3 regions of the Janthinobacterium sp. Ant5-2-1 genome follow, and region 1 is predicted to be linked to each of the others. Evidence: predicted binding sites of a transcription regulator. Region 1 holds the regulator's gene; each other region holds the start of a gene.
The links. Region 1 encodes LexA, which represses DNA repair genes until DNA is damaged. Its sites were predicted from a motif close to ACTGTATNNNNATACAGT; they were not measured.
Positions count from the first base shown of each region.

Region 2: recA (recombinase RecA) is a predicted target of LexA. The motif match lies at 4,084-4,101, and genes of this name have one in related genera.
Region 3: dinB (DNA polymerase IV) is a predicted target of LexA. The motif match lies at 2,742-2,759, and genes of this name have one in related genera.

Region 1 is NZ_LNCE01000025.1:57,224-64,372, reverse strand. Features, by position in the region: gene ASN89_RS09380 (replicative DNA helicase) at 1-1,335, opposite strand, end outside; gene rplI (50S ribosomal protein L9) at 1,471-1,926, opposite strand; gene rpsR (30S ribosomal protein S18) at 1,954-2,244, opposite strand; gene priB (primosomal replication protein N) at 2,270-2,569, opposite strand; gene rpsF (30S ribosomal protein S6) at 2,590-2,982, opposite strand; gene lexA (transcriptional repressor LexA) at 3,258-3,893, shown strand; gene ASN89_RS09350 (cystathionine gamma-synthase family protein) at 3,963-5,204, opposite strand; gene purF (amidophosphoribosyltransferase) at 5,247-6,770, opposite strand; gene ASN89_RS09340 (CvpA family protein) at 6,809-7,149, opposite strand, start outside.
Region 2 is NZ_LNCE01000013.1:44,256-51,404, reverse strand. Features, by position in the region: gene ASN89_RS04630 (DUF2889 domain-containing protein) at 1-245, opposite strand, end outside; gene ASN89_RS04625 (class I SAM-dependent methyltransferase) at 524-2,062, opposite strand; gene recX (recombination regulator RecX) at 2,218-2,673, opposite strand; gene recA (recombinase RecA) at 2,877-3,980, opposite strand; gene ASN89_RS04610 (response regulator transcription factor) at 4,236-4,970, shown strand; gene ASN89_RS04605 (sensor histidine kinase) at 4,967-6,514, shown strand; gene ASN89_RS04600 (DUF4212 domain-containing protein) at 6,507-6,821, shown strand; gene ASN89_RS04595 (sodium:solute symporter family protein) at 6,818-7,149, shown strand, end outside.
Region 3 is NZ_LNCE01000040.1:79,492-86,640, forward strand. Features, by position in the region: tRNA gene ASN89_RS14150 (tRNA-Asp) at 162-238, opposite strand; tRNA gene ASN89_RS14155 (tRNA-Val) at 293-368, opposite strand; gene ASN89_RS14160 (S9 family peptidase) at 468-2,636, opposite strand; gene dinB (DNA polymerase IV) at 2,779-3,963, shown strand; gene ASN89_RS14170 (recombination-associated protein RdgC) at 4,082-4,978, shown strand; gene ASN89_RS14175 (TonB-dependent receptor) at 5,111-7,149, opposite strand, start outside.

The DNA of each region.
Region 1 (7,149 bases):
GTACTGCCCCATGAAGGTGAGGCGGATGCTGCCGATTGGACCGTTACGCTGTTTACCGATGATGATCTCGGCCGTTCCCTTGTCCGGCGAGTCGGGGTTATACACCTCGTCGCGGTAAATGAACAGGATCACGTCGGCATCCTGCTCAATAGCGCCCGATTCGCGCAAGTCGGACATGACAGGACGTTTGTTCGGGCGTTGTTCCAGCGAGCGGTTCAGCTGGGACAGCGCGATCACGGGGCAACCGAGTTCTTTCGCCAAGCCTTTCAAGCCCCGTGAAATCTCGGAAATTTCCGTGGCGCGGTTGTCGCCCGGCGTATTGGCCGACATCAGTTGCAAGTAATCGACGATGATCAGGCCCAGCTTGCCGCATTGACGCGACAAGCGGCGCGAGCGGGCGCGCAATTCGATGGAATTGAGCGCCGGCGTTTCATCGATGTACAACTGCGCGTCGTTCATCTTCTGGATCGCATTCGTCAGGCGCGGCCAGTCTTCGTCGTTCAGGCGGCCAGTACGCAAACGGTGCTGGTCGAGCTGCCCGACGGAGCCGAGCATACGCATGGCCAGCTGGGCGCCGCCCATCTCCATCGAGAACACGGCCACGGGCAAGCCGCTGTCGATGGCCACGTTTTCGCCGATGTTGACGGAAAACGCCGTCTTACCCATCGACGGACGGCCCGCCACGATCACCAGGTCGCCCGGCTGCAGACCCGAGGTCATGCGGTCGAGGTCGATGAAACCGGTGGGCACGCCCGTGATTTCACTCTGGTTGTCACGGCTGTACAGTTCGTCGATGCGCTCGACCACCTGCGTCAGCAGAGGCTGGATGGCGGTCCAGCCCTGGGCGCCGCGCGCGCCTTCTTCGGCGATGGCGAAAATCTTCGATTCGGCCTCGTCAAGCATCTGCTTGACTTCCTTGCCTTGCGGGCTGAAGGCCGTGCCGGAGATATCGTCGGCGACGGTGATGAGTTTACGCAGCACGCCGCGGTCGCGCACGATCTCGGCGTAGCGCCGGATGTTCGCGGCCGATGGCGTGTTTTGCGCCATGGCGTTCAGGTAAGCGAGTCCGCCCACATCATCGGCCTTGCCGAGCTGGGTCAGGGTTTCAAAAACAGTAATGACATCGGCTGGCTTGGAAGCGTTAACCATCTTGACGATTTGCTCGAAGATGATGCGATGGTCATAGCGATAGAAATCCTCCGCATGCATGAAGTCGGCGATGCGGTCATACGCGGCATTGTCGCGCAGCAGACCACCGATGACGGATTGTTCTGCTTCGATCGAATGCGGCGGAATACGGAGGGAATCCAGTTGCGGATCAGAGGGGGCGTTCATGGCGCGAATTATACCCGCTTCGGCGTGCTGGCAAAAATAAAGGGCTGAAATTGAGCGAAAAAAAGGCCACAAAAAAGCCGGGCGAACCCGGCTTTTCATAGTGCGGCAATGCTTGCGGGCCAGGCCCGCAGACAATTACGCGTTCGCGTCTGGAACGACAGCGATAACAACTTCCACGACCACGTCGGTGTGCAGAGCAACCGAAACGTTGTGCTCGCCAACGATCTTCAGCGGGCCGGTAGGCATGCGGATTTGTGCTTTTTCAACAGCAAAACCTTGCTTGGTCAGCGCTTCAGCGATGTCGAAGTTGGTGACGGAACCGAACAGACGGCCATCAACACCAGCTTTTTGAGCAACTTGAACGGTCAGGCCGCTCAGTTTTTCGCCCTGGGCTTGCGATGCGGCCAGTTTGGCGGCAGCAGCTTTTTCCAGTTCGGCGCGCTTGACTTCGAATTCAGCCACAGCGGTTGCCGTAGCACGACGTGCCAGGCGTTGCGGGATCAGGAAGTTACGTGCGTAACCGTCTTTGACTTTGACGACTTCGCCGAGGTTACCGACGTTAACAACTTTTTCTAACAGAATGATTTGCATAGTTCTTCTCCAGGAATATCTGACCGATTAAGCGTGGTGCAGATCGGTGTATGGCAGCAGCGCGAGGAAGCGAGCGCGCTTGATTGCGGTGTCAACTTGGCGCTGGTAGTGCGCTTTGGTACCGGTCAGGCGTGCTGGCATGATCTTGCCGTTTTCTTGGACGAAGTCTTTCAGCGTGTCGACGTCTTTGTAGTCGACTTGCTCAACGTGAGCTGCGGTGAAGCGGCAGAACTTCTTGCGTTTGAACAACGGGTTTTGCTGTTTGCGTTTTTCTTTAAGCTTGAGCTTATTTTTGTCGAACTTTTTACCGAATGCCATGTCAGGCTCCTGTATCTAAAATGCGCTAGTCAGAATTGACTGCACTAAAATCAATGATGTGAAACACCAAACTCTTGCTGTTGCGGCTCTTCCTGGCCAGGAAACCCGTGAACTGATACACCCCACCCAAGCTTGCCTGACTGAACCTGCCTGAAATTTCGCCAGCGGCTAGCGCGGCAACATCAAACTCGGTCAAACGGGCAATCCCTGCTTCCATCTGCTGCGAACTGTGCTGCAATACTGCATTCACAATCGGCAGCCCTGCCGGGGTATAGCGCAATATTTCGCGCTCGGCAATGATGGCGGTTACTTGTAGCTGGTTCAGCGCACGATCCCGGTCAAGAATTAAGCTGCTGCTGCGGCGGCTGGAGCGGCTGCTGGTGCTTCGGTGCGGTGGCTTTTGGCCGCGTCTTCGCGTTGTACCGATTTCATCATCGGCGAAGGAGCTGTTTCAGCTTTCTTCATTTTAACGGTCAGGTGACGCAACACGGCATCATTGAATTTGAATGCTGTTTCCAACTCGACCAGGGTCTCGTTGTCGCATTCGATGTTCAGGCAGATGTAGTGTGCTTTAGGCAGCTTTTGGATCGAGTAAGCCATTTGACGGCGACCCCAATCTTCCACGCGGTGAACCGAACCGCCGCGGGTGGTTACGCTGGCTTTGTAGCGTTCGATCATCGCGGGCACTTGCTCGCTTTGGTCCGGATGGACGATAAAGACTATTTCATAATGACGCATGCAAACTCCTTCAGGTCGGATTGATAATCGCCCACCCCGGCGTCAAGACGGGTGTGGGAAGGTCAGCCGAAGATTATAACCGCCTTTTGCAAACGTTTCAATCATTCCTTCCACAAGCGCCCGAAAAGCCCGTGCGCCGCCGCGCTTTGCGCCCATGGACAAGTATTTCTTGCGAAATTCGCCCAAAACACGGAAATCCCCTTGCATAGTGGACGATACTGTACAAAAATACAGACTGTTCATATAGACAGCATTTTAGTATGCACCCACCGCTCATGATCAAGCTGACAGCACGACAAGAACAAATCCTGAACCTGATCAAAGACGCGATTGAAAACACGGGCTTCCCTCCCACCCGTGCCGAAATCGCCAATGAACTGGGTTTCAAATCGGCCAACGCGGCCGAAGAGCATTTGCAGGCCCTGGCCCGCAAGGGCGCGATCGAGATTTCGCCCGGCACCTCGCGCGGCATCCGCCTGATCGGCGCGGCCGCCGAAGCGCCGCCGTCGAAAGTGCCGGCAGCGCTGCTGATGTCGCTGCCTCTGATCGGCCGGGTGGCGGCAGGCTCGCCCATCCTGGCGCAGGAAAACCTGGAAGCGAGCTACAACGTGGACCCGGCCCTGTTTTCGGCCAAGCCCGACTTCCTGCTGAAAGTGCGCGGGTGGTCCATGCGCGACGCCGGCATCATGGATGGCGACTTGCTGGCCGTGAAAAAGGTCGACAGCGCCAAGAATGGCCAGATCGTCGTCGCCCGCATCGGCGACGAAGTCACCGTCAAGCGCTACAAGAAGACGGGCTCCGTCATCGAACTGCTGCCGGAGAACCCGGACTTCAAGGTGATCACCGTGTCGCCCGAAGACGAGTTTGCGTTGGAAGGCCTCGCCGTCGGACTGATGCGCAGCTGGCATTAAACTGCAGCACGTAAAAAAGGGCCGCGACAGCATGACTGTCGCGGCCCTTTTTACATGGTGCGCGGCTGCTTATGCATCCAGCGCACTGCTGAAATCCTCCAGCAGATCGGCCTCATCTTCGATGCCCACCGACACGCGGATCAGGGATTCGGCGATGCCCATGCTGGCGCGGCGCTCGGCACCCATCTCGTAGAAAATCGTGTGGGCGACGGGAATGACGAGGGTGCGCGTGTCGCCCAGGTTGCTCGCTGGAATAGCCAAATTCAAACGATTGAGGAAATCGAAGCAGTCGATGCCATCCTTCAGCTCAAAGCTGAACAGCGAGCCATAGCTGCGGAACAAGTCCGTTGCCAGCGCGTGCTGCGGGTGCGACGCCAGGCCCGGGTAGTGCACGGCCGCCACTCTCGGGTCCGCCTGCAGCATGGTCGCCAGCGCCAGGGCGTTCGAGCAGGTGCGGTCCATGCGCAAGGCCATGGTTTCCGCGCCGACAGCGATATGGTGCGCCGCTTCCGGCCCCAGCGAAGCGCCGAAGTCGCGCAAGGCCTTGGCGCGGATTTGCGCGATGCCCCACTGGGCGGGCGCCGCCTTTTTATAATTTTCAAAGATGTTCGGATACCGCGTCCAGTCGAACACGCCCGTGTCCGTCAAGCTGCCGCCCAGCGCATTGCCATGGCCGCCGATGGATTTCGTCAAGGCATTGACCACCAGACCCGCGCCCACGGCTTTCGGGCGGAACAGATATGGCGTCGTCATCGTGTTGTCGACGATATACAAAATGCCCTTCTCCCGGCACAAGTCGCCGATCCTTGCCAGGTCGGCGATCTGCGTACGGGGATTGGCGATGGTTTCCACAAACACAATGCGCGTGGCCGGCGTGATGGCGGCCGCCACGTTGGCGACATCGGTGGCGTCGACAAACGACACGGCTATGCCCTGCCCCGTCACCGTTTGCCACAGGCTGTTGGTGTTGCCAAACAAAAAGGCCGACGACACGACATGGTCACCGGCGCGCAACAGCGATTGCACCACGGCGCCGATGGCGCCCATGCCGGTGGCGAAGCACAAAGTCGCCACGCCGTCTTCCATCTTGTTGACCTTGTCTTCCAGCGCGGAGACGGTCGGATTGCCCTGGCGGCCATAGCGGAAGCCCGCTTCCTTGCCCTGGAACACGGAAGCCAGCTGGCGCGCATCGGCGTAACCGAAGGCAACGGAAGTATGCACGGGCTTGTGCAGCGAGCCGTGCTCGATGCCCTTGCGGCGGTCGTTATGCAGGATGGTGGTGGTGAAGCCGTAGTTTTTTTTATCGTTCATGATCGCAAAGAAAAAAAAGCCCGGCATCGGCCGGGCAGGTACTTATGCTTCTGTCGTGGCCAGGTTCAGGTTCAGCTGGGAACGCGGCGTATCTTCGGGCGCTGCCGCCTTCGGATGGTGGCGCGCATATTCCAGGCGGTCCAAGTATTCCTGCGATACGTCGCCCGTCACGTAGACGCCATCGAAGCACGACGCTTCGAAATTGGTCAGTGCCGGGTTGACGTCGGCGATCGCCTGCTTCAGCGCGCCGATATCCTGGTAGACCAGGTAGTCGGCCGTGATTTCGCGGCACACTTCTTCCGTCGTGCGGCCGTAGGCGATCAGCTCGTCGCGCGTCGGCATGTCGATGCCGTACACGTTCGGGTAGATCACCGGTGGCGCGGCCGAAGCGAAGATGACCTTCGTCGCGCCCGCTTCACGCGCCATCTGCACGATTTCACGGCTGGTGGTGCCGCGCACGATGGAATCGTCGACCAGCAGCACCACTTTATCCTTGAATTCGGACGGGATCGCGTTGAGCTTCTGGCGCACGGATTTCTTGCGCGCCGCCTGGCCCGGCATGATGAAGGTGCGGCCGATGTAGCGGTTCTTGATGAAGCCTTCGCGGTACTCGATGTTCAGCGCCATGGCCAGCTGGATGGCGGCCGGACGCGAGGAATCGGGAATCGGCATGACCACGTCGATATGCACGCCTGGCAACTCGGCGCGGATCTTCTCGGCCAGGTATTCGCCCATTTTCAGGCGCGTGGCGTACACGGAGGCGCCGTCGATGACGGAGTCGGGACGGGCCAGGTAGACGAATTCGAACACACAAGGGTTCAGGCTGGCATTGTCGGCGCACTGGGCGCTGTGCAATTTCTTGTCGGCATCGATAAAGACGGCTTCGCCGGGACCGATGTCGCGCACGAAGCGGAAGCCCATACCTTCCAGGGCCACGGATTCGGAAGCGATCAGGTATTCGGGACCCTGCTCCGTTTCATTGATGCCCAGGCACAAGGGACGGATGCCGTGCGGGTCGCGGAAGGCCAGCAAGCCCACGCCGGCGATTTGCGCGACGGCGGCGTAACCACCCTTGACGCGGCGGTTCAGCACGGTAACGGCCTTGAAGATGGCTTCCGGGTCCAGGTTCAGGCCCGTCGTCGCTTCCTGGATTTCATGCGCCAGCACGTTGAGCAGCACTTCCGAATCGGAATCGGTATTGATGTGGCGGCGGTCGTTCTTGAACATTTCCAGCTTCAACTGTTCCCAGTTGGTCAGGTTGCCATTGTGCGCCAGCGTGATGCCGAACGGCGCATTCACATAGAACGGTTGTGCTTCCTCTTCGCTCGACGAACCGGCCGTCGGGTAACGGCAATGGCCGATGCCCGTCGTGCCTTGCAGCGAACGCATGTTGCGCGTACGGAAGACGTCACGCACGAGGCCATTGGCTTTGTGCATGGAAAACATACTGCTGTGATTGGTCGCAATCCCTGCCGCGTCCTGACCGCGATGTTGCAGGAGCAACAATGCATCATAGAGCAATTGATTGACAGGTTGATGGGAAACGACGCCGACGATGCCACACATGGTGTGCTCCTAAACTGTGCTACTGATTTTAAAAAAATTCAAAATTTCACATGCTGCGCGTAAGCGGCAGGCAGATAAGGCTTGATGGCGCGCGCGCCCTGCTCCGCGAACGGGCTGAGCTGCGCGTTTTTCCAGAATGGCTGCTGCGGTATGGACGTCATCCCACACAAGATGACGGCGGTCAGCACGATCACAAGGCCCCGCGCCACGCCGAACAGGCTGCCCAGGGTGCGGTCGGCCAGGCTCAGGCCCGTTACCTTGACGAGCGCGTCGACCGTCATGGACAGCAATCCCATCAAAATACGCACGCCAATGAACAGCACGACGAAGGCCAGCAACAAACGGATGGCTTCGCCCGGCACGGCTTCCGGCAGGAATT
Region 2 (7,149 bases), on a different contig from region 1:
ACGGCATCGGAGGCAGCTTCGGCCTCGACAATGGTCAGTTCGCGATCGACGGTAATGCGCAAGTGGAGGTCATGCAGAGGGGCGCCGGCGGGACGGAGGCCGGAGGCCAGGGTCGCGTCATAGCTTTTGATGTCGGTGATATGGGCGTCAATATCCCACAGGCCGTCGTCGCGCACATACGCTTGGACGTCGATAACGCGGGAGTGCCGTAGGGCGCGCCGGGATACGGGAATTGACAGGGGCATAAGACCGATGCCGCTTGCGCGGCCATAATTAGTAAGCAGCCATGTGCATAAAGCACGCCGTTCGCAGCTTCTACGAACAGCAACCGCACCTGCGGCGCCGCAAAAACCCTAAAAGTGTAGCACACAGGGCGCTAGTTGCGCCGCAACATAATTTTTTATTGGTCTGGCCGCCCGCCGCAAATTATTAATGAAAATCGCAAAATGAATGACAAACATTCACAAAATGAATAACCCGGGTACGGGTATGCGGGCACCGGCAAGCTGGCCGGCGCCGCGTCTCAGTCTGTCACTCCCAGTACGCGCAAAATGGGCAAGCTACGCGCAGAGAAATACTGCGCGTGCGCCAGCAGTTCGGCCAGGTTTTCCTCTTCCGTCAACAAGGGCTGCCCGTCCTTCGTCAGCAGCTGCTTCAGGCGCAGCAACACCGGCCATGTCGCGGCCACCCATTCTTGCGGCGTTGAACAACCTTGCAGTTTTGCCCACAGGAACAGCTGTTGTAAATGCGGTACAGCCACGCCGCTGCCCGTCAGGGGAATGGCGAGGATGTTCAAATCGGTTCTTGCCAGTGCCTGTTCCAGCAGGTGCGCATTCAGGCGCGCCGTCTGCGGCCGCGCCACGGCAATGTCGGCCTCGTTCTGCACAGCCAGCACGCTGCCCTTGCTGACCAGCACCAGCATGATCTGCAGCAAGGCAGCCAGGCTGGCTTCGCTGCCCGCCAGTTGCTGCTCCAGCTCGCCTATCGTGTACACGCGATGGTCGGCCATGGCATCGAGCACGGGCGCATACACGCGCTCATCCATATCGGCGTCGCCCAGCACGCCATGCACGCTCAACACCACTTCGTCGCGCGGCACGGCCAGCATCACGCGCACGGCCCGCAAGGCGCTGGCCTGGGCGAACGGCGTCAGCCTGCGCGCGCCCTTGACCCAGTAGTCTTTGCGGAACTGCTCGTTGACGAGGAAGGCGCGCGTCGTCTCGCGGAAGACGGGATCGGGTATCTCGGCCAGGAATTGCTGGTGCTCGGCCGTCAGGTTCAGCATGTCGACCAGAGCGGTATAGGTGGCGGACGCGGCAAACTCGAGCTTGGCTTCGCCCAGCATGGCCGCGACGCTGGAAAAGGCCATCGGCTGCCAGTCGGCATTGAAATACTCATGGGCAAGATAATGTCCATCCATCGCCTTGAGCTTGTCGATGCGGTCGGCCAGGAGCGGGTTGGCCTCCAGGAAGCGCGGTTGCGCGGCGATCATCCTGTCGACGAAATCGATGGCGCCAGCGACTCTGGCCAGCACGCCCTGGCCCGCGGCGCTCATGACACGGCTATGTTCGGCCATCAGGTCGCGCATCGGCATCATGGCGGCCCAGCCTGGCTGCGTGTTGTAACTGATGAAGACAACACCGCCCACTTTCAGCTTGCGCCGCAGGAAGTCGACGATGAGCGCGCGATTGTCCGCCGAGACCCAGCTCCAGATCCCGTGCAGGCAGATAAAGTCGAAATCGGGCAAGTCGTCGCGACAGCAAAACTGCGCGAACGATTCGTCCGTGAACTGCGCGCCGGCGCCGGCCGCGCTGGCCAGCTCCTGCGCAAAGGCGGCCTGGGATGGATTGAAATCATTGCCATGCCAGCGTGTGGAGGACGCCGCCGCATGGATGTTGGCGCTGATGCCCTGGCCAAAGCCCAGCTCGCAAGCCGTGCCGCTGTCCGGCAAGGCAAGCCCGGCAGCCAGCAGGGGCAGCCGCAGGCGCAGAGGATTCAGTTCTTCGTAATAACCATAGGTATAGGCGATTTCGGCCACATAGCCGGCATTCCAGTTGCTCATCTTGCATCCTGTCACGGTCAGTGTTGCTGCGCATCGCACAGCGTTCGAGCGCCAGCATACCCGATCGCGCGGCATCGCCATACGGGAAACAGACGGCGTTTGAAAGCGCAGTTCATGGCGGCACGGCCGTGGCGGCCGGCGTGCCCTGGCCAGCCTTATTCCTCGTCGGGATCCAGCCCCTTCAAGGCCGCTTGCACGGCGCGCTGGGAAAAACCGCGCTGCATCAAGAAACGCATCTGCTTGTTGCGCTGCTCCGCATCCTGCGCTACTTCACCAAATTTGCGGCGCCACACTTCGCAGGCGCGTGCAACTTCGCCTTCGGCCAGGCCCGCCTTGAGTTCCTGCAGCGCCTCGCCACCAATGCCATGACTTTGCAACTCCGCCATGATGCGGCTATTGCCGAAGCGGGCCGAGCGGCGGTGGATCAGCGACTCGGAAAAGCGCTCCTGCGACAGCCAGTTGGCTTGCTCCAGGCTGTCGAGCAAGGCTTCCACGTCATCGCCCTCTTGCGCATGGCGCTGCAGCTTGCGCCGCAATTCCATGCGGCTGTGTTCACGCATCGACAAAAAGCGTAGCGCCCTGCCCTTCAAGCTTAGTTGTACTGCGGCCATACACCCACCTTGTCTTTCATTCCACGATCACGTCACCCAAACACAATCGCCGCCCGGCGCAACAGCGCGGGACGGCGATTATGGTCCTACCTTGCGGCAAGCCATGCGTAGGTCGGATTAGGCCCCTTGGGCCGTAATCCGACAACATTATTGGCGTCTGTGGTGTTGTCGGATTACGCGCGGCTTTGCCGCGCTAATCCGACCTACTCTGGCTTGGCTTCCGCAGCCTTGGCAGCCTTGTCGGCGGCTTTGTCCGCTTTTTCCGGTTTTTCAGCAGCCAGCGGCGGCAGTTCGCGTACGCCCAGCGAAGCGCGGACCTTGTTTTCGATTTCGCGGGCCAGCGCCGGACGCTCTTGCAGGAAGGCGCGGGCGTTGTCCTTGCCCTGGCCGATGCGTTCGCCGTTGTAGCTGTACCACGAACCGGATTTTTCCACGATCTTGGCATCCGAGCCCAGGTCCAGGATTTCGCCTTCGCGCGAAGTGCCTGCGCCGTACAGGATGTCGAAGTGCGCTTCCTTGAACGGTGGCGCGATCTTGTTCTTGACGACCTTGACCTTGGTTTCGTTGCCGATCACTTCATCACCGGACTTGATCGAGCCGGTGCGGCGGATGTCCAGGCGCACGGAAGCGTAGAATTTCAGCGCATTGCCGCCGGTGGTCGTTTCCGGGCTGCCGAACATCACGCCGATCTTCATGCGGATCTGGTTGATGAAGATGACCAGAGTATTGGTGCGGTTGATGGAACCGGTCAGCTTGCGCAGGGCTTGCGACATCAGGCGCGCTTGCAAGCCTGGCAGGGAATCGCCCATGTCGCCTTCGATCTCGGCGCGTGGCGTCAGCGCGGCCACGGAGTCGATGACGACGAGGTCGACGCTGCCCGAACGCACGAGGGCGTCGCAGATTTCCAGCGCCTGCTCGCCCGTATCCGGTTGCGAGATCAGCAATTCATGCAGGTTCACGCCCAGCTTTTGCGCGTAACCGACATCCAGCGCGTGCTCGGCGTCGATAAAGGCGCACGTGCCGCCCAGTTTTTGCATTTCGGCGATGGTTTGCAGGGTCAGCGTGGTTTTACCCGACGATTCCGGACCGTAGATTTCCACCACGCGGCCGCGCGGCAAGCCGCCCACGCCCAGCGCGATATCGAGGCCGAGCGAACCGGTCGACACGACTTGCACTTCTTCGATCGGTGCGCTGGCATCCATGCGCATGACCGAACCTTTGCCAAACTGCTTCTCGATCTGCGCCAGTGCGGCGGCGAGCGCCTTGGCTTTTTCCGATGCGGGTACTACAGCTTTTTTATCGTCCATATGTTCTTTCAGCCGTTCTACAGTTGCGGATTCACGTGACGCATCTACGTGAACCGTGCAGCCTGCGATAGCGCCAGTGGGTTAAATTCTTTACACAGACAGTACTGTATAAAAAAACAGTGATCAATGCAAGCGGAACGTGGATTTGTTTTGAAACAGATCAATACAAGCCTGGATTTTCACAAAAATTCGCCACCTTGCGGAAAATGAAACACAATACAAGCTTCTACCGCCGCAAAGCATAGGAAGTGCACCATGCGTATTTTACTTGCCGAAGATGACAGCGTGCTGGCCGATGGCCTGACCCGCTCGCTGCGCCAGTCCGGTTATGCGATCGACTACGTCAAGACGGGCCAGGAAGCCGATACGGCCCTGTCCACCCAGGAATTCGACTTGCTGATCCTCGACCTGGGCCTGCCGAAAATGTCCGGCCTGGAAGTGCTGCGCCGCCTGCGCGCGCGCGCCTCGCTGCTGCCGGTACTGATCCTGACGGCCGCCGATTCCATCGAACAACGCGTCAATGGCCTCGACCTCGGTGCCGATGATTATATGGCCAAGCCGTTCGCCTTGTCGGAACTGGAGGCAAGAGTGCGCGCCCTGACGCGCCGCGGCGCCGGCGGCGGCGCCACCATCATCAAGCACGGCCCCCTCAGCTATGATCAGGTGGGACGCAGCGCCTACATCAACGACCAGATGCTCGACCTGTCGGCGCGCGAACTGGGCTTGCTGGAAATCCTGCTGGGCCGCACCGGCCGCCTCGTCTCGAAAGAGCAGCTGGTCGACCACCTGTGCGAATGGGGTGAGGAAGTGTCGAACAACGCCATCGAAGTGTATGTCCACCGCCTGCGCAAGAAGATCGAGGTGGGCGGCGTGCGCATCGCCACCGTGCGCGGCCTCGGCTATTGCCTGGAAAAATATTCGGAAGCGGCGCGCCTGAACGCCGAAGCGGGCGAGTCGGCAAGCCCGGCCAGCGGACCCGCGAGCAAGTGAAGGCACGCGAGGCGCCAGCGGACGAACCGGACGACGACGACTGGTTCGAGCCGCCCACCACCGAGCAGGATGACACCATCGAGCATTCGCTGTTCGGCGAAATCCTCGACTGGATGCTGGCGCCCCTGCTGCTGCTGTGGCCGATGAGCATCGCCATCACCTATCTGGTGGCCAAGGGCATCGCCAATCAGCCGTTCGACCATGCGCTGGAAGACAGCGTGACGGTGCTCACGCAGCAGGTCAAGCAGGCCGACGGGGCCATGCTGCGCCGCGCGCCGGACAGGAACCAAAAGAGCAGCAATAATAATGGCCGCGACTTGCTGCGCGGCGACGATGTCGACACCCTGTATTACCTGGTAGTGGGACCGCGCGGCGAATACTTGGCCGGCGACCGCGATTTGCCGCCACCGCAAGACCCCGACAAATACCGCAGCGGCATGGTGCTGTTTCGCAACGACACCATCCACGGCACGCCCGTGCGCGTGGCGTTCAGCTATCTCGATATTGCTTCCGGCAACGACGAGGAACAAAGCCGGGCGCTGGTGCAAGTGGCGGAAACCTTGGAAAAACGCGCCCAACTGGCCAATGAAATCATCAAGGGCGTGATTTTGCCGCAGTTCATCATCCTGCCTGTGATCCTGGCCCTGGTCTGGTTTGCCCTGGCGCGCGGCCTGTCGCCGCTGGCGCAATTGCAGGAACGCATACGCGCCCGGCCGCCCGACGATTTATCGCCCATCGAATCGGGCCAGGTACCCGAGGAAATCACGCCGCTGGTCGGTTCGCTCAACGAGATGCTGGCGCGGCTGTCGCTGTCGATCGACATGCAGAAACGCTTCATCGCCGATGCCGCGCACCAGATGAAGACGCCGCTGGCCGGCATGCGCATGCAATCGGAGCTGGCCTTGCGCCAGACCGACCACGACGAGATCCACCGCTCGCTGCTGCAGCTGGCGAAAAGTTCGGAAGCGGCCACGCGCCTGGTCAACCAGCTGCTGGCCCTGGCGCGCGCGGAAAACCAGCCGCAGGCGGGCACGGCGTTCGAGCCGATCGAGCTGAGCGAACTGGCGCGCGGCGTGGTGCAGGACTGGGTGCAAGCGTCGTTTGCCCAGCATATCGACCTGGGCTTCGAGCAGCCCGCGTATTCGATCATGATTTCCGGCAATGCCATGATGCTGCGCGAGCTGCTGAGCAACCTGATCGACAACGCCCTGCGCTACACGCCGTCGGGCGGCAGCGTCACGGTGCGCGTGCGCAGCACCCTGGAGCTGGCCATCCTGGAAGTGGAAGATACGGGCCCCGGCATTGCGCCGGCCGAGCGGGCGCACGTGTTCGAACGCTTTTACCGCATTCTCGGCAGCAATGTCGACGGTAGCGGCCTGGGCCTGGCCATCGTGCGCGAAATTGCCCAGCAGCATGGCGCCGAAGTCGATATTTTCAACAATCCGCGCGCGCAGTCGCCAAAGCTGCCGGGCACCCTGCTGCGCCTGAGCATCGCCCTGCTGTTGCCGGACGCGCCAGAAGAGGATGACATCACGTATGGATAAGCCGAGCCCACCCCTTGCCCCGGCGCGGCCGTCGCACGCGCCCAGCCCCGAATTGCAGGCGCGCCGCGACATCCACTGGCGCAAGACGCGGCGCCTGACGGCCATCTTGCTGCTGGTCTGGCTGCTGACGGGCTTCCTGACCGTGTTCTATGCGCGCGAGCTGTTGCACCTGAATCTGTTCGGCTGGCCCCTGCCCTTCTATATGGCGGCCCAGGGCGCCTCGCTCGTGTACCTGGCCATCATCGCCTTCTATGCCTGGCGCATGCGCCGCCTGGACCGGGCTTTTCATGCCGAGGAACAAGCATGAGCGGCCACCCTACCTTCTTTGCCCGGCTGAGCCGCTACTACCTGCTGTTTACGGCCGGTTTCGCCGCCTTCCTGCTGGCCTTGTCCGTGCTGGAACAGGAAGGCATGCCGCGCGCGTGGATCGGCTACCTGTTCATGCTCGTCACCATTACCCTGTACGCCACCATCGGCGTCATCAGCCGCACGTCGAACGTCACCGAATACTATGTGGCGGGGCGCAGGGTGCCGGCCATGTTCAACGGCATGGCCACGGCCGCCGACTGGATTTCGGCAGCCAGCTTCATCAGCCTGGCCGGCGGCCTGTACCTGAACGGTTTCGACGGCCTGGC
Region 3 (7,149 bases), on a different contig from region 1:
TAGGGGGCGCTTTCGTGCTTGTGCAACTATTCTTGAGGGCGAACAGCAGTTTTTTTGCTGAAAAGCGCAAAAATATTCAGGGAAGGGGGAGCTGACGTGTTTTTGGCTTCTGAAATGGGAAAAGCCCTTCGGTTCAGAGAACCAAAGGGCTTTTCTTTTATTGGCGGAGCGGACGGGACTCGAACCCGCGACCCCCGACGTGACAGGCCGGTATTCTAACCAACTGAACTACCACTCCAAGCTCGTATGATCTGTGTTGCTGATCCATGAAGCACTGGACAGTTTTCTGATTTGGTGGGTGCTGAGAGGCTCGAACTCCCGACCTACGCCTTGTAAGGGCGCCGCTCTACCAACTGAGCTAAGCACCCGTTGCTTGTCTCAGAAAACCATCCCGACGTTTGTCACCACGTCTGGAAGAGGCGCTATTATAGGACGGCTAAAATCCTTCTGCAAGCGCTTTTTTCACTTTACTCCGTAATACCCCACTGCGACAGCATCCACGCCATATTGAAAGCGTTCTCGGCGATGGCGTTATAGCGGCCCGAAGCGCCGCCATGGCCGGCGCCCATATTTGTTTTCAGCAGCAGCGGATTGCCGTCCGTTTTATATGCGCGCAGCTTGGCCACGTATTTCGCCGGTTCCCAGTACATGACCTGGCTGTCGTTGAGGCCCGTCGTCACCAGCATGGCCGGGTAATTCTTGCGCGCAATGTTGTCGTATGGCGAGTAGCTGAGCATGTAGTCGTAGGCTGCCTTCTGGTTCGGGTCGCCCCATTCCAGGTATTCGCCCGTCGTCAGGGGCAGGCTGGCGTCCATCATCGTGTTCATCACGTCGACAAACGGTACGGCAGCGTGCACGGCGTGGAACAGCTCGGGGCGCATGTTGACGACGGCGCCCATCAAGAGGCCGCCGGCGCTGCCGCCTTGGATGATCAGGCGGTTCGGGCTCGTCCATTTTTCGCGCACCAGGTAGTCGGCGCTGTCGATGAAGTCATTGAAGGTGTTTTTCTTCTTCATCAGCATGCCGTCTTCATGCCAGGCTTCGCCCATGTCCGTGCCGCCGCGGATATGCGCCTGCGCATAGATCACGCCCCGCTCCAGCAGGCTGATGCGGCTGATGGAAAAAGTAGCTTCCGTGGAAATGCCATACGAGCCATACGAGTACAGCAGCAGCGGCGCGGAGCCGTCGAGCTTGACGCCTTTCTTGTAGACGACCCACAGCGGCACTTGCACGCCATCGCGCGCTTTCACCCACAGGCGCTGCGTCGTGTAGCGGCTGCCGTCAAAGCCGCCGACGATTTCCTGCTGCTTGAGCACCGTGCGCTTGCCGTCTTGCATTGCCACGTCAATGACGGTGGGCGGCGTGACGGGCGACTGGTAGGACATGCGAAATTGCGTGGCAGAAAATTCCGGCGTGCCAACGGACGTCGCCAGGTAGACGGGGTCGTCGAACTGCACCGTTTTCCAATTTTTATGCGCGAAATCGTAGATGCGCGCGCGGTTCAGGGCGCGCGCTTTTTCCATCACCACCAGGTAGCCCTGGAAGACGTCGATGGACTGGATCACGGCATCCTTGTTGTGCGGCACGACGGTCTTCCAGTTCTTCGGCTGCGGTGCGGACAGCGGCGCGCTGACGACACGGAAATTCTTCGCCTCCTTATTCGTGACGATATACAGCTGGCCGTCGCGGTGCTCGACGATGTAGCGGTGGCCTTTTTCGCGTTTCAGCACGCTCTGGAAACTGCCTTGCGGCTTGTTCGTCGGCAGCAGCAGCACTTCGCTCGTATCCGTGCTGCCCGAGGTCAGCACGAAGAACTGCTTGTCGTGCGTGCGGTCCACGTGGATGGCGAACTGTTCCACCGGTTCATGGTAGACCTGTTGCGGCGCGCCGCCCAGGGCCAGGCGGAACACGCGGTCCGAGCGCTTGGTGGTGGCGTCTTCCTGCGCCAGCATCAGGGTGGCATTGTCCGCCGCCCACGCCAGCGAGGTCACGCGCGGCATGGTGTCCGTCAGCAGCTTGCCCGTTTTCAAATCCTTGACATGCAGCTCGTACTGGCGGAAACCCGTCGTGTCGGTGGTGTAGGCCAGCAACTGTTCATTCGGGCTGATGCTGAATGCGCGCACGGCAAAGAATTTGTGACCTTCGGCCAATTGATTCTGGTCCAGCAGGATTTCCTCTGTCGCCTGCGCATCGTAGGCGCCGCTGGCTCCCACGGGACGGCGGCAATGAATCGGATATTGCTTGCCCGCTTCCATGCGCGTGTAATAGTAGAAATTGCCCTGGCGCGCAGGCACGGACAGGTCCACTTCCTGCATGCGTCCCTTCACTTCAGCAGTCACCTTGTCGGCCAGCGGCTGGATCGGGGCCGTGACGGCGGCCGTGTAGGCGTTTTCCGCATTCAGGTAATCGATCACGGCGGGATCGGTTTTCTTTTGCAGCCAGCGGTAGTCGTCCGTGACGACCGTGCCGTGGCGCGTTTCCTGCCAGGCTGTCTTGGCGGCAATGGGTGCCGACATGGTGGCAACGGTGGTGGCGTCGGCGGCCAGCGCGGATGGCGCCAGGGTGGACAGCAGCAGGGCCGGCAGGATGGATAACCAGGCGGACCGGCGGCGCGCAGCGTGATGGGCGATAGACAAGGCGACTCCTTTTCATAGTTGTGTCAGGATTGTAATCTTGCTATTGAGAAAAGCAACCGCCGTGCTCGTGCGTTTCAACTTGCATCCATGGGCATTTCCAGCGATACTGTATATAACTACAGTATCCCGCCGCGAGGTGTCCTTGACCACATCTGCCTCCCCCCTTCCCGAGCCGCCCACCGCCCGCCGCTGGATAGCGCACCTGGACATGGACGCCTTCTTTGCCTCCGTGGAACTGTTGAAATATCCGGAATTGCGCGGCGAAGCCGTCGTCATCGGCGGCGGGCGCTTGCAGCAGCCCGTGCTGCAGGAAGACGGCACGCGGCAGTTTGCGCGCATGCGCGACTACGTGGGGCGCGGCGTTGTCACCACGTCGACCTATGCGGCGCGCGTGTTCGGCGTGTTTTCCGCCATGGGCATCATGAAGGCGGCCAAGCTGGCGCCCGACAGCATCCTGCTGCCGGCCGACTTCGAGGCTTACCGCGACTATTCGGCCCGCTTCAAGCAGGCCGTGGCCCAGCTGTGTCCCATCATCCAGAACGTGGGCATCGATGAAATCTATGTCGACCTCACCGAATACGGCGAGCAGGCGCCGGCCATGGCGGCGCGCCTGAAGGCGGCCGTGTTCGAGGCGACGGGCCTGTCGTGCTCGATCGGCCTGGCGCCCAACAAATTACTGGCGAAAATCTGTTCCGACCTGGAAAAACCGGACGGCCTGACCATCCTGCACCCGGAAGATATTGAAACGCGCGTGTGGCCCTTGCCGGCGAAAAAGATCAATGGCATCGGCCCGAAGGCCACGGCCAAGCTGGAAGCGCTGGGCGTCAATACCATCGGCGAGCTGGCCCGGGCCGACATGGCCATGCTGCGCACGCAGTTCGGCGACCTGTACACGGGCTGGCTGCGCCAGGCGGCGCTGGGCATCGATGACCGCCCCGTGCAGACGAGCCGGGAAACCAAGTCCGTCAGCCGCGAAACGACGTTCGAGCGCGACTTGCAGGTGGTGCGCGACCGGGCCACCCTGTCGGAAAAGCTGGAAAGCCTGTGCACGCGCGTGGCGGGCGACCTCGACAAACAGTCGCTGGCGGGGCGCACGGTGGGCATCAAGCTGCGCTTCGAGGATTTCAGCACCGTCACGCGCGATATCACCTTGCCCAGCGCCACGGCGGATGCCGCCGCCATCCTGCGCGCCAGCCGCGATTGCTTGCGGCGCGTGCCATTTGACAAGAAAATCCGCCTGCTGGGCGTGCGCATCTCGACCTTGTCCGATCCTGCCATCGTGACGCGGCAGGCGCCAGCCCAGGCGGAGCTGTTTCCCGCCCTGTAGCGGCATTCCCCACGCAGCAACAACACCGCGCCAGTCCGCGCTTTTGACGGCATTCCCGTGTCGAAAGTGTAGAATGGCGTTCCCCTGGCACTACTGAAACAAACGGAAGACAAAAACTATGTGGTTCAAGAATCTTCAGATTTACCGCCTGCCCGCACCGTGGGCTTACACGCCAGAACAACTGGAAGAGGCCTTGTCCTCGAACAAATTTACGCCGGCGACCAGCATGGATCTGATGCGCCAGGGCTGGGATACGCCACGCCCGAACGGCGGCCTGGTCCACGTGGTCAACAAACAGATGCTGATCCTGCTGGGCACGGAAAAGAAACTGCTGCCAGCGACCGTCATCAACCAAGTGGCCAAGGCCCGCGCCGCTGAGATGGAAGAAGCGCAAGGCTTTGCGCCTGGCAAGAAAGCCATGAAGGAATTGAAGGAACGCGTGGCCGACGAACTGCTGCCGCGCGCCTTCAGCATCCGCAGCAACGTCTGGACGTGGATCGACCCCGTCAATGGCTGGCTGGTGGTCGATGCCGCCAGCCCGGCGAAAGCCGATGAAGTCATCAAGCTGCTGTTGAAAGCCGTCGACAAACTGCCGCTGGAAAGCCTGCGCGTGCAGCGCTCGCCCGTGGCGGTGATGACGGAATGGCTGCAAGCGGACGATGCGCCTGCCGGCTTCACGGTCGACATGGATACGGAATTGCGCGCCACGGGCGAGAGCAAGGCCACCGTGCGCTACGTGCGCCACACCCTGGAAGCGGACGACGTGCGCCGCCACATCGCGGCCGGCAAGCAATGCACGCGCCTGGCCATGACGTGGAACGACAAGATCTCGTTCGTGCTGACAGAGTCGCTGGCCATCAAGAGCGTCAAGCCGCTGGACGTGATCAAGGAAACGGAATCGAGCACGAAGAACGACGAAGAGCGTTTCGACGGCGACGTGATGCTGATGACGGGCGAGCTCTCCAAGCTGATGGCCGACGTGGTCGAAGCATTGGGCGGCGAAGCGACGGCGTAACAGCAATTATGCCGGTACAAAAAAGGAGCTGCGGCTCCTTTTTTTTCGTCTGCGACGACCTTCGGCATAAAAAAAGCGCCTTGCACGGTGAAGTGCAAGGCGCTTTCAGACAAGCTAATTCAAAACGTCACATTAGAACTTGTAGTTGCCGGTGACGTAGAACGAACGCATCATTGGATCTGCGTAGCGTGGGTCGAAACCGATCTGGTGGCCCGACGATGCGCGCAGCGACAGCGGTGGTGCACGGTCGAACAGGTTTTTGATACCTGCGCGGATCGTGGTTTGCTTGTCAAAGGCGAAACGTGCTTGCCAGTCGAACGTGGTGTACGACGGCACTTGCAGGCGGAAGTTTTTCTCTTCTTTCTTGGTTGCCAGGTTGTACACGGTAGCGGCTGCATCGGTGTAGCCGTTACGGTAGTTGACCGTTACCGTGTTGCTCAGGCGGCCAGTATCGAGGGTCGTCGTCAGCTTCATCAGGTTGCGGAACGTAACTTCGTTGGTGTCGCCGAAGAAGTTCATGTTGCTGGTGTAGATATTGTCGCTACCTGCTTTGGTGTAGTTAGCGTGCAACATGTGCGTACCGCTCAATTGGGCAGTCAGCTTACCGAAGGAAAACTTGTGGTTGGCCGACAGATCCCAGTCGATACCACGGTATTCCTTCTTGCCGATGTTGACCGACAGTTTCTTGAACGCGTAGTAAGCGATCCCGGTCGAGGGTTCGACGTAGGTGCCGAAACTCGACGCGTACTTGATCGGATCGGCAAATGCCTGTTCTTCGGACACTTCCGAGACGGCATTGCGCAGTTTCACGTCCCACAGGTCGGCGCCGAACGAGAAGGCCGCGCTAGGCTCGACACGGAAGCCCAGGGTGAACTGCTTCGATTTTTCCGATTGCAGATCCGGGTTGCCTTGCGATACCGCGTTGTATTGCGTTGCTTCCGCGCGGCACAGTGCATTGCCTGGGTATGGGCAGTCAAATTTCTTGGCGGTAAAGCCGGCGTTGACCAGTGGCTGAGCAATTTCCAGCATGCTTGGCGCCTTGAAACCCGTGCCGTAGGAACCGCGGATCAGCACGGTTTGTACTGGCTGCCAACGAGCCGATACCTTGTAGGTATTGGCGCTGTCTTTTTTGCCGACAGTTTTGTTGTTCAGTTTGTCGTCGATCGCCTTGACGGCATCATGACGGCCACCCACGGTCATTTCGAACGACTTGGTCAGCGGAGCCAGCAACTCGACGAACGCGCCGTAGGTGTCGCGGCTCATGTCGTAGGCGGGCTTGGTGTTGAAGTTGTAGATATCGTCGCCGGTGGCATTGCTGCCTGGCGATTGTTCATAGGTGTAGGTGCGGTAGTCGCCGCCGATACCCAGGCTGGCTTTGCCGCCTGGCAGGTCGAACAATTCACGCGAACCGTGCGTGTCGACGCCGCGCATCGTGGTCGATGCGGTACGCACGGAGCCAACGAACTGCGCGCCAGCCACTTGCGCTTGCACGGATGGGTTTTGTGTGGCTGCAAACGGGTTGAAATCCGGATTGGCGAGGATGTTCTTGAACTCCTGGCTCTTCTGGTAACCGCCCGTGTAGCGCTCGTCGATCGAGTTTTGCGACCAGGTCAGGCCGCTTTCGAAGTTCCACGCGCCCAGTTCGCCTTCCACACCAACGACCATGTGTTTGGTTTCGGTGATGGTGTTGCTGGCGCGCAGGCCGAAGTCGGTGCTGCGGTAGTTGGCCGTCACCGATTTGACATCGGCACGTTGCGCTGGCGTCAGGTAGGGCGACACATAGGTGTTGTACAGCGCGCTGTCTTTGGCGATTGCGATCGGGATCGGATTGGCGGCAATACGCGCCGTCAGGTCGTAGCGCGAGTAGGCCAGTTCGGCGAATGCGTTCAGGTTGTCGTTCAGCTTGTACGTTGCTTTGGAGAACAGGCTGTCGCGTTTCGATTGCGGCACGATTTCCACGGTGGAGCCCGTGTCGAAGCCACAAGCGCGTGCATTGGCGGTGGTGATGTCGAAACCTTCAGGGCAATTGCCATTTTTAGCCAGGTAAGGCGAAAACGCGGTCGATGGCGCACCGCTATTGTAGGCAACGGTGGCGCCTGCTGGCGAACCCGAGGTGCTGGTGCGGTCCCAGATGTAGTTGTTGCCGTTGCGGCTGAATGGCACATACGAGC